3 regions of the Streptomyces sp. SCL15-4 genome follow, and region 2 is predicted to be linked to each of the others. Evidence: riboswitches for the same ligand, from Rfam matches in the RefSeq annotation. Region 2 holds a riboswitch; each other region holds the start of a gene.
The links. Region 2 has a riboswitch for thiamine pyrophosphate ahead of SCK26_RS11125 (thiamine ABC transporter substrate-binding protein). Riboswitches for the same ligand answer to the same signal wherever they lie in the genome.
Positions count from the first base shown of each region.

Region 1: linked by a shared signal. The riboswitch ahead of thiC (phosphomethylpyrimidine synthase ThiC) and the one ahead of SCK26_RS11125 (thiamine ABC transporter substrate-binding protein) in region 2 are both predicted to bind thiamine pyrophosphate.
Region 3: linked by a shared signal. The riboswitch ahead of thiO (glycine oxidase ThiO) and the one ahead of SCK26_RS11125 (thiamine ABC transporter substrate-binding protein) in region 2 are both predicted to bind thiamine pyrophosphate.

Region 1 covers NZ_JAOBTQ010000001.1:4,347,755-4,351,062, forward strand. The annotation lists gene SCK26_RS19015 (SsgA family sporulation/cell division regulator) at 1-277, shown strand, start outside; gene SCK26_RS19020 (YibE/F family protein) at 362-1,792, opposite strand; TPP riboswitch at 1,874-2,051, shown strand; gene thiC (phosphomethylpyrimidine synthase ThiC) at 2,044-3,308, shown strand, end outside.
Region 2 covers NZ_JAOBTQ010000001.1:2,640,444-2,643,751, reverse strand. The annotation lists gene SCK26_RS11135 (cytochrome P450) at 1-14, shown strand, start outside; gene rlmN (23S rRNA (adenine(2503)-C(2))-methyltransferase RlmN) at 64-1,170, shown strand; TPP riboswitch at 1,194-1,301, shown strand; gene SCK26_RS11125 (thiamine ABC transporter substrate-binding protein) at 1,385-2,458, shown strand; gene SCK26_RS11120 (iron ABC transporter permease) at 2,506-3,308, shown strand, end outside.
Region 3 covers NZ_JAOBTQ010000001.1:6,111,911-6,115,218, reverse strand. The annotation lists gene SCK26_RS27430 (FAD-dependent oxidoreductase) at 1-820, opposite strand, end outside; gene SCK26_RS27425 (hypothetical protein) at 898-1,248, opposite strand; TPP riboswitch at 1,302-1,412, shown strand; gene thiO (glycine oxidase ThiO) at 1,410-2,579, shown strand; gene thiS (sulfur carrier protein ThiS) at 2,576-2,788, shown strand; gene SCK26_RS27410 (thiazole synthase) at 2,792-3,308, shown strand, end outside.

The sequences.
Region 1 (3,308 bases), 1.7 Mb from region 2:
GCGCGAGCTGCTGATCGACGGGGTCGGCCGTCCGTGCGGGGAGGGAGACGTGCGTATCTCCCCCGTCGACTCGGAGGTGCTGGGAGAGGTGCTGATCCGGCTTCAGGTCGGTGGTGACCATGCCCTCTTCCGCTCGTCGGCGCCTCCGCTCGTGGCCTTCCTCGACCGCACGGACAAACTGGTGCCGCTCGGTCAGGAGGCGGCACTGGCCGATTTCGACGCGCATCTGGACGAGGCCCTGGACCGCATCCTGGCCGAGGAGCAGAGCGCCGGCTGAAGCGTCACGGCAAGGGGGCTCCGCCGTCGGGTGCGGGGTCGTGCAGGAACGCTTCTGCACAGCGGGCGGCGGTGCCGCCGGCGCTCACCGCTTCCGGCGCCGGCCCCGGCCGCCGCGCGCCGGGGCGGTCCGGGCACCGGCGGATGCCGTGGCCGCCGCGGCGGCCGGTCCGCCCCGGTCGGCCGACACCACCAGCGCGGCCAGCGCCGTGGTGACCGGGACCGAGGCGACCAGACCGATCGAGCCCACCAGCGTGCGCACGATCTCCTCGGCCACCAGCTCGCTGTTGGCCACGGTCCCCACGCTGCTCTGCGCGATCGAGAACAGCAGCAGCAACGGCAGCGCGGCACCGGCGTAGGCGAGCACCAGGGTGTTGACCACGGACGCGATGTGGTCGCGGCCGATCCGGATGCCCGCCCGGTACAGCCCGCGCCAGCCCATCGACGGGTTGGCCTCGTGCAGTTCCCAGACGGCCGACGTCTGGGTCACCGTCACATCGTCCAGCACGCCGAGCGATCCGATGATGACCCCGGCCAGCAGCAGACCGCTCATGTCGATCGACGGATACAGGCCGTGGATCAGACCCGTGTTGTCGTCCGTGTTGCCCGTCAGCGCGGCCCAGCCGATGAACAGCGACCCGAGCACACCGATCAGCGCCAGCGATATCAGCGTGCCGAGCACCGCCACCGACGTGCGGGCCGACAGACCGTGGCACAGGTACAGGGCGATCAGCATGATGGCACTCGATCCGACGACGGCCACCAGCAGCGGATTAGATCCCTGGAGGATCGCCGGCAGGATGAACAGCGTCAGCACCAGGAAGCTGACGGCCAGGGCGACCAGAGCCATGACCCCGCGCAGCCGGCCCACCACGACCACGGCCACCGCGAAGATTCCGGCGAGCAGTGTCATGGGGAACTTGCGGTTCACATCGGTCACCGCGTACTGCAGGTTCTTCGGTGCCGAGGGCTCGTAGGCGACCACGACCTTCTCGCCCTGGGAGAGCTGGCGCGACTGGTCCGGCTGCACGATCTCGGTGAAGGTACGGCCCTTGTCCTGACCGGTGTCGACCCGGATCGTGGCCTTCTTGCAGGTGCCGTCGGCCTGTTGCCGGGCCGAGCTGCCCTCGGCGGTGGAGGTGTCGCCGGTCGGGGGCACTCCGGAGGCGTTCGCCGACGCGCAGCTCAGCTCGACGACCTGGGTGACCGTGGCCTGCTGGGTCTGACGGTCGAAGCCGACGCCGGTGCGCTTGTGGGCCGGGGTCTGTCCGGGCCAGAGCACCACGAGGCCGACCAGGACCGCCGCGGTGAAGGGGACCAGGACCGCCGCGATGACTTTGCGCAGGTGCAGGGAGACGGGAGCGGCGGGGCCGTGACTGTGGCTGTGGCCGTGCGAGTGACCGTGCCCGGGAGCGGCGGCACGGCCGCCCTCGGAGGCTGCGTGGCCGTGCCCGGCGGCCTGCTCCGAGCCGTCTCGGCGGTGCGGCTCGGAAGGCTGATGGGGGTACTGCTCCATGCTGGTCACCGCCCGATCATCCCAAGAACGCGAGGGGGCCCACTGTTCACCGCGCCATACATGGCGCTAGCGTGGAGGCACCTTTGCACACGCGGGAGCTCGGAGCACCGGGCTGAGAGGGCGCTGACCTCCGTGGTGGCGATGTTTCACGTGGAACAAGCGATGTTCCGCGGGAAGCGTCGGCCTACGGGAACCGCTGCGTCGACCGCCGAACCTGTTACCGGGTAATGCCGGCGTAGGGAGTAGGTCTCATGACCAACAAGGACGCACGCACGCCTGCCTCCGCTCAGGACGACAAGTCCGCGGAGGCCGGGAAGTCCATCGGCTGGCACAAGGCATATGTCGAGGGCTCGCGCCCCGACCTACGGGTGCCGGTCCGTCAGGTGCATCTCACGAACGGGCAGTCGGTCACGCTGTACGACACATCGGGCCCGTACACCGATCCGCTCGCCGATACGGACGTCCGCAGGGGCCTGCCGCCGCTGCGGGAGAACTGGATCATCGCCCGCGGCGACACCGAGGAGTACACGGGCCGGCCGGTCCGTCCCGAGGACGACGGGATCAAGCACACCTCGCCGCGCGGCGGGCTGCGCAACCTGGACGCGGTCTTCCCCGGACGCCCGCGCCAGCCGCGGCGCGGACGTGACGGCCAGGCGGTGACCCAGCTCGCGTACGCCCGCCGGGGCGAAATCACGCCGGAGATGGAGTTCGTGGCCCTCCGGGAGAACGTCTCGCCCGAGGTGGTCCGCGAGGAGATCGCGGCGGGCCGGGCCGTGCTGCCGGCCAACGTCAACCACCCGGAGATCGAGCCGATGATCATCGGCAAACGGTTCCTGGTGAAGGTGAACGCCAACATCGGCAACTCGGCGGTGACGTCCTCCATCGAAGAGGAGGTCGAGAAGATGACCTGGGCGACCCGCTGGGGCGCCGACACGGTCATGGATCTGTCCACCGGCCGCAACATCCACACCACCCGCGAGTGGGTGCTGCGCAACTCGCCCGTTCCCATCGGCACGGTGCCGCTCTACCAGGCGCTGGAGAAGGTCGACGGCAAGGCCGAGGAACTGACCTGGGAGATCTACAAGGACACCGTCATCGAGCAGGCCGAGCAGGGCGTGGACTACATGACGGTCCACGCGGGCGTCCGGCTGCCGTACGTCCCGCTCACCGCCAACCGCAAGACCGGCATCGTCTCGCGCGGTGGCTCCATCATGGCCGCGTGGTGCCTGGCGCACCACAAGGAATCATTCCTGTACGAGAACTTCGAGGAGCTGTGCGAGATCCTCGCCGCCTACGACGTCACGTACTCGTTGGGTGACGGCCTGCGGCCCGGATCGATCGCGGACGCCAACGACGAGGCCCAGTTCGCGGAGCTGCGGACGCTCGGGGAACTCAACCGGATCGCCAGGCGCTTCGACGTACAGACGATGATCGAGGGCCCCGGGCACGTCCCGATGCACAAGATCAAGGAGAACATCGACCTCCAGCAGGAGATCTGCGATGAGGCTCCGTTCTA
Region 2 (3,308 bases):
CGGTCACCTGGTGAGAGCACGCTTTCCGGGTCACCCGGTTGGATCTGCGACACTGGTTGAGCCATGCCTAAGCCCGGAGAACTCACTTTTGTCGCGCCGCGCGGAGCCAAGAAGCCGCCGCGGCATCTCGCCGACCTCACGCCCGCCCAGCGCAAGGACGCGGTGGCCGAGATCGGCGAGAAGCCGTTCCGTGCCAAGCAGCTCTCGCAGCACTACTTCGCGCGGTACGCGCACGACCCGGAGCAGTGGACCGACATCCCCGCCGGTTCGCGCGCCAGGCTCCAGGAAGCCCTGTTCCCGGAGCTGATGACCGTCGTCCGGCATCTGTCCACCGACGAGGGGACCACGCGCAAGACGCTGTGGCGGCTGTTCGACGGGACGCTGGTCGAGTCCGTGCTGATGCGCTACCCGGACCGGGTGACCATGTGCATCAGCTCACAGGCCGGATGCGGGATGAACTGCCCGTTCTGCGCGACCGGGCAGGCGGGACTGGACCGCAACCTGTCCACCGCGGAGATCGTCCACCAGATCGTGGACGGTATGCGGGCGCTGCGCGACGGCGAGGTGCCGGGCGGCCCGGCGCGGCTGTCGAACATCGTCTTCATGGGGATGGGCGAGCCGCTCGCCAACTACAACCGGGTCGTCGGGGCCATCCGGGCGCTCACCGACCCCGCTCCGGACGGCCTCGGGCTCTCGCAGCGCGGGATCACCGTCTCCACCGTCGGGCTGGTGCCGGCCATCCACCGGTTCGCCGACGAGGGCTTCAAGTGCCGGCTGGCGATCTCCCTGCACGCCCCCGACGACGAGCTGCGCGACACCCTCGTCCCCGTGAACACGCGGTGGAAGGTGCGCGAGGTGCTGGACGCCGGCTTCGAGTACACCGAGAAGTCGGGCCGCCGGCTGTCCATCGAGTACGCGCTGATCCGGGACATCAACGACCAGGCCTGGCGCGGCGACCGGCTCGGCCGGCTGCTCCGGGGCAAGCCCGTGCACGTCAACCTCATCCCGCTCAACCCCACGCCGGGGTCGAAGTGGACCGCGTCGCGGCCGGAGGACGAGAAGGCGTTCGTGGAGGCCATCGCCGCGCACGGGGTGGCCGTGACCATCCGGGACACCCGCGGGCAGGAGATCGACGGAGCCTGCGGTCAGCTCGCGGCCACCGAGCGGTAATCTGACCACGTCCACATATCTTCATATTCCGACAGGGGAGCGCCACAGCGCTGAGAGTGCGGCAACCGGGCCGCAGACCCTCTGAACCTCGCCCAGGTCATTCTGGGTAGGAAGTTCGGTCATCACTCAAGCTGTTGCGCCCTGACCGGGCCGTCCTCGCGGCGGCCCGGTCAGGGCCGCGTCTCTTCCTGGCCAACCCCCAGGAGGACATCCAGTGCACAACAAGACCCTCGTGGCCGTGGCGGCGGGGCTCGGCCTGATCACGCTGTCCGCGTGCGGTTCGTCGGGCTCCGGGCCGTCCTCGGACCCGAAGACCGTCACCCTCGTCAGCCACGACTCGTGGAGCGTCTCCAAGAGCGTCGTCAAGGACTTCGAGAAGCGGTCCGGGTACAAGCTCAGGGTCCTCAAGGACGGCGACGCCGGGCAGGCCGTCAACAAGGCGATCCTGACCAAGGACAACCCGCAGGGCGACGTCTTCTTCGGCGTCGACAACACCCTGCTCTCCCGGGCCCTGGACAACGGGCTGTTCCAGTCCTACGAGCCGAAGGGCGCCGGCTCCGTCCGGCCGGAGAACCGCGTCGACCAGGACAAGCACCGCGTCACCCCCGTCGACACCGGCGACATCTGCGTCAACTACGACAAGGCCTGGTTCAGCGCGCACAAGCTGACCCCGCCGCGGTCCTTCGACGACCTCGCCGAGCCGGAGTACAAGAACCTCCTCGTCACCGAGAACGCGGGCACCTCCTCGCCGGGCCTCGGCTTCCTGCTCGGCAGCGCCGCGCGGTTCGGCGACAAGGGCTGGCCGGAGTACTGGAAGAAGCTCCGGGCCAACGGCGTGAAGGTCGTCAACGGCTGGGAGCAGGCGTACTACCAGGAGTTCTCCGGGTCCTCCGAGGGCAGGAAGGCCGGCGGTGACCGGCCGCTGGTGGTGTCGTACGCCTCCTCCCCGCCCGCCGAGGTGATCTACGCCAAGAAGCGGCCCGCGACCGCCCCGACCGGGGTGGCGTACGGCACCTGCTTCCGGCAGACCGAGTACGCCGGGCTGCTGAGCAACGCGAAGAACCCCGCGGGCGGCAAGGCGTTCCTCGACTTCCTGCTCACCCGGGAGTTCCAGCAGGACATGCCGCTGAACATGTTCGTCTACCCGGTCGTCGAGGGCGTCCCCGTGCCGGCCGACTTCACCAAGTACGGTCCGGCCGCCAAGGACCCCGAGACCCTGGCCCCCGACAGAATCGCCGCCAACCGCGACCAGTGGGTCTCCTCGTGGACGTCGCTCGTACTGAAGTGACCGCCAAGGTGCGCGACCGGCGCGGGAGCGCGGCGCGGCTCGGGCTGATGGCCCTGCCCGTCGCGTTCTTCGCGCTGTTCTTCGCCTGGCCCGTAGCCGCGATCGTCACCCGCGGGCTGAGGACGGACGGCACCTGGCAGCTCGGGCGGATCGCGGACGTCGTCGCCCGTCCCGACATCCGGCACGTGCTGTGGTTCACCACCTGGCAGGCGCTCGCCTCCACCGCGCTCACCCTGCTGCTCGCCCTGCCCGCCGCGTATGTCTTCGCCCGCCTCGACTTCCCCGGCAGACAGGTGCTGCGGGCCGTCGTCACGGTGCCGTTCGTGCTGCCGACCGTCGTCGTCGGCAGTGCCTTCCTGGCGCTGGTCGGGCGGGGCGGCCTGCTGGACGAGCTGTGGGGGGTGCGGCTGGACACCACGGTGTGGGCGATCCTGCTCGCCCATGTCTTCTTCAACTACGCGGTCGTCGTCCGCACCGTCGGCGGGCTGTGGGCCCAGCTCGACCCCCGGCAGGAGGAGGCCGCGCGGATGCTGGGCGCCTCGCCGCTGACGGCCTGGCGCCGGGTCACCCTGCCGGCGCTCGGGCCCGCCGTGGCCGCCGCCGCCCTGATGGTGTTCTTGTTCACCTTCACCTCCTTCGGCGTGGTGCAGATCCTCGGCGGCCCCGCCTTCTCCACCCTCGAGGTGGAGATCTACCGGCAGACCTCCGAGGTCTTCGACCTGACCACGGCCGCCGTCCTCACCCTCGTCCAGTTCGCCGCCGTCGGTGCGATCCTCGCCGTGCACGCCTGGACGGTACGGCGGCGCGAGACCGCGCTGCGCCTGGTCGCCGCCGCCGCGACCGCGCGCCG
Region 3 (3,308 bases), 3.5 Mb from region 2:
CGTAGCGGGCCGAGGGGAAGGACGCGCAGTCGCCGACGGCGTACACATCCGGTACCGAGGTGCGCAGCCGGTCGTCGGCGAGAACCTCGCCGTGCGCGCCCAGCCCGACGCCGGAGCCGGCCAGCCAGGCGGTGGCGGGGCGGGCGCCGATGCCGACGACGACGGCGCCCGCGGGCAGCCGGGTGCCGTCGGCGAGCAGCACCGCGCCGGGCTCGACGCGGTCCACGCGCGCGCGGGTGCGCAGCGCGATGCCCGCGTCGGCGTACCAGCCGGCCATGGGCGCGGTGACCTCGGCGGGCAGGGCGCCGGCCAGCGGGTGGTCGGCGGCCTCCACGACGGTGACCGCGCAGCCGGCCTCGCGGGCGGCGGTGGCGAACTCGGCGCCGATCCAGCCGGCGCCCACGACCACGATGTCGTGCTGCCGGGCGAGCACGGGGCGCAGCCGTGCGGCGTCGTCGAGGGTGCGCAGCAGGTGCACGCCGGGCACGCCCTCGGCGCCGGGCAGCGTGACCGGTTCGGCGCCGGTGGCGAGGACCAACACGTCGTAGGTCACCACGCCGTGCTCGGTGTCCAGCTCGCGCGCGGCGGGCCTGAGGGCGCGCACCTCGCAGCCGAGCCGCAGTTCGACGCCGAGGGACTCGAAGTCCACGTCGAAGGCGGAGCCCTCGGCCGTGCCGAGCAGCACCGCCTTCGACAGCGGCGGCCGGTCGTACGGCTGGTGCGGTTCGGCGCCGATGACGGTCACCGGGCCCTTGAAGCCCTGTTCCCGCAGGGCGACCGCGGTCTGCACCCCGGCCATGCCCGCGCCGACGACGACCACGCGCCGCTCCTGTGCCGTGCCCTCGTGCGGTGTCTGCTCGCTCACGCGATCACCTTAGACACATGACGGAACGTCAGTCAGCGGGTGTGCTCGGTGACCTGCTCCACAACGCTGGTGCCACGGCCCGGCGCGGACTCCCACTCCCAGGTCTCCGCCAGCCGCAGCCGCCCGTCCGCCAGTTCCTCGACCATGGACACGCAGTGCCCGGAGGCGGTCGTCCCGTCGGTCCTGAGCTGCACGTACCGGAAGTCCAGCCGGTCCCCCTCACGGGTGCCGACCAGATGGCCGCGCACGACATCGCCGCCCGCGTAGTCGGCCCAGATCTCGCCGTCCTTCTCGTGGTAGGCGAACCGGGTGCGGGTGCCCACCTGGCCCGGGGCCTGGTCCGACACGGGGGCGAAGAACAGTCCGTCGAGCGAACGGGCCATGAAACGGGGCTCCCTTACGGGTGAGGAGGACGGCGGGCTAGGGTGGCCACCGTACAAGCACTCGCGGGAGCCCGGACGACCGGGCTGAGAGGGAGGCTCGCGGCCTCCGACCGTACGAACCTGATCCGGGTCATGCCGGCGAAGGGAGGGGCTTACCGCCCATGTCGTCACGTACGTCCGACGTCCTCGTCATCGGGGGCGGGATCATCGGCCTGGTCACGGCCTGGCGTGCCGCGCAGCGCGGGCTCGCCACGGCCGTCGTGGACCCCGGACCCGGGGGCGGGGCCGCCCGGGTGGCGGCCGGGATGCTGGCCGCGGTCACCGAGCTGCACTACGGCGAGGAGACCCTGCTCGGCCTGAACCTGGCGTCCGCGCACCGCTATCCGCAGTTCGCGGCCGAGCTGACCGAGCTGACCGGCCACGACCTCGGCTACCGCCGCTGCGGCACCCTCGCCGTCGCGCTGGACGCCGACGACCGCGCCCACCTGCGCGAACTGCACGCCCTCCAGCAGCGCCACGGCCTGGAGTCGGAGTGGCTGACCGGGCGGGAGTGCCGGCGTCTGGAGCCGATGCTCGCGCCGGGGGTGCGCGGCGGGCTGCGGGTCGACGGCGACCACCAGATCGATCCGCGCCGGCTGGCCGCGGCCCTGGTCGTCGCCTGCGAGCGGTCCGGTGTGGCGTTCCACCGCGTCCGGGCCGAGCGCCTGGACGTGGCCGGGGACCGGGCCGCCGGAGTCACCACGGCCGACGGGACCGCGCTCCACGCGGGGCAGGTGGTGCTCGCGGCGGGCAGCCTGAGCGGCTGCCTCGCGGGCGTGCCGGCCGAGGCGCTGCCTCCGGTGCGGCCGGTCAAGGGGCAGGTGCTGCGGCTGACCGTGCCGCCCCGGTACGCACCGTTCCTGAGCCGGACCGTGCGGGCCGTGGTGCGCGGCGGCCAGGTCTACCTGGTGCCCCGGGAGAACGGCGAGCTGGTCGTCGGCGCCACCAGCGAGGAGCTGGGCTGGGACACCACGGTCACCGCCGGCGGCGTGTACGAGCTGCTGCGCGACGCCCACGAGCTGGTGCCCGGCATCACCGAGCTGCCGCTCACCGAGACCCGGGCCGGACTGCGCCCCGGCTCCCCGGACAACGCGCCGCTGCTCGGCCCGTCCGCCCTGGCCGGACTGCTGCTGGCCACCGGGCACTACCGCAACGGGGTGCTGCTCACTCCGGTCACCGGGGACGTACTGGCGCACACCCTGGTCACCGGCGAGCTTCCGGAAGAGGCACGTCCGTTCACTCCCCGGCGCTTCGGCGCCGCACCCACGGAACAGCTGGAGCAGCCCGTATGAGCAACTCCGTCACCATCTCCGTCAACGGCGAACCCCGCCGCGTCGCTCCCGGCACCGCGCTGGACGCGCTGGTCGGCACCCTCACGGAGGCGCCGCGCGGGGTGGCCGCCGCCGTCAACGAGACCGTCGTCCCGCGCACCCGGTGGGCGACGACCGCGCTCGCCGAGGGCGACCGCGTCGAGGTCCTCACCGCCGTACAGGGAGGCTGAGCCATGGCCGACGACGCGCTGGTCCTCGGGGACCTGACCCTCTCCTCCCGGCTGATCATGGGCACGGGCGGGGCACCCAGCCTGGAGGTGCTGGAACGCGCGCTGGTCGCCTCCGGTACGGAGCTGACGACCGTCGCGATGCGCCGGGTGGACGCTTCCGTGCACGGCTCGGTGCTGTCGGTGCTGGAGAAGCTCGGCATCCGGGTGCTGCCGAACACGGCGGGCTGCTTCACCGCCGGGGAGGCGGTGCTGACCGCGCGGCTGGCCCGGGAGGCGCTGGGCACGAACCTGGTCAAGCTGGAGGTCATCGCCGACGAGCGGACCCTGCTGCCGGACCCGGTGGAGACGCTGGAGGCGGCGGAGACGCTGGTCGACGACGGGTTCACGGTGCTGCCGTACACCAACGACGACCCGGTGCTCGCGCGCCGGCTCCAGGACGTGGGGTGCGCGGCCGTCATGCCGCTGGGCTCGCCGATCGGGTCGGGGCTCGGGATCCGCAACCCGCACAACTTCCAGCTGA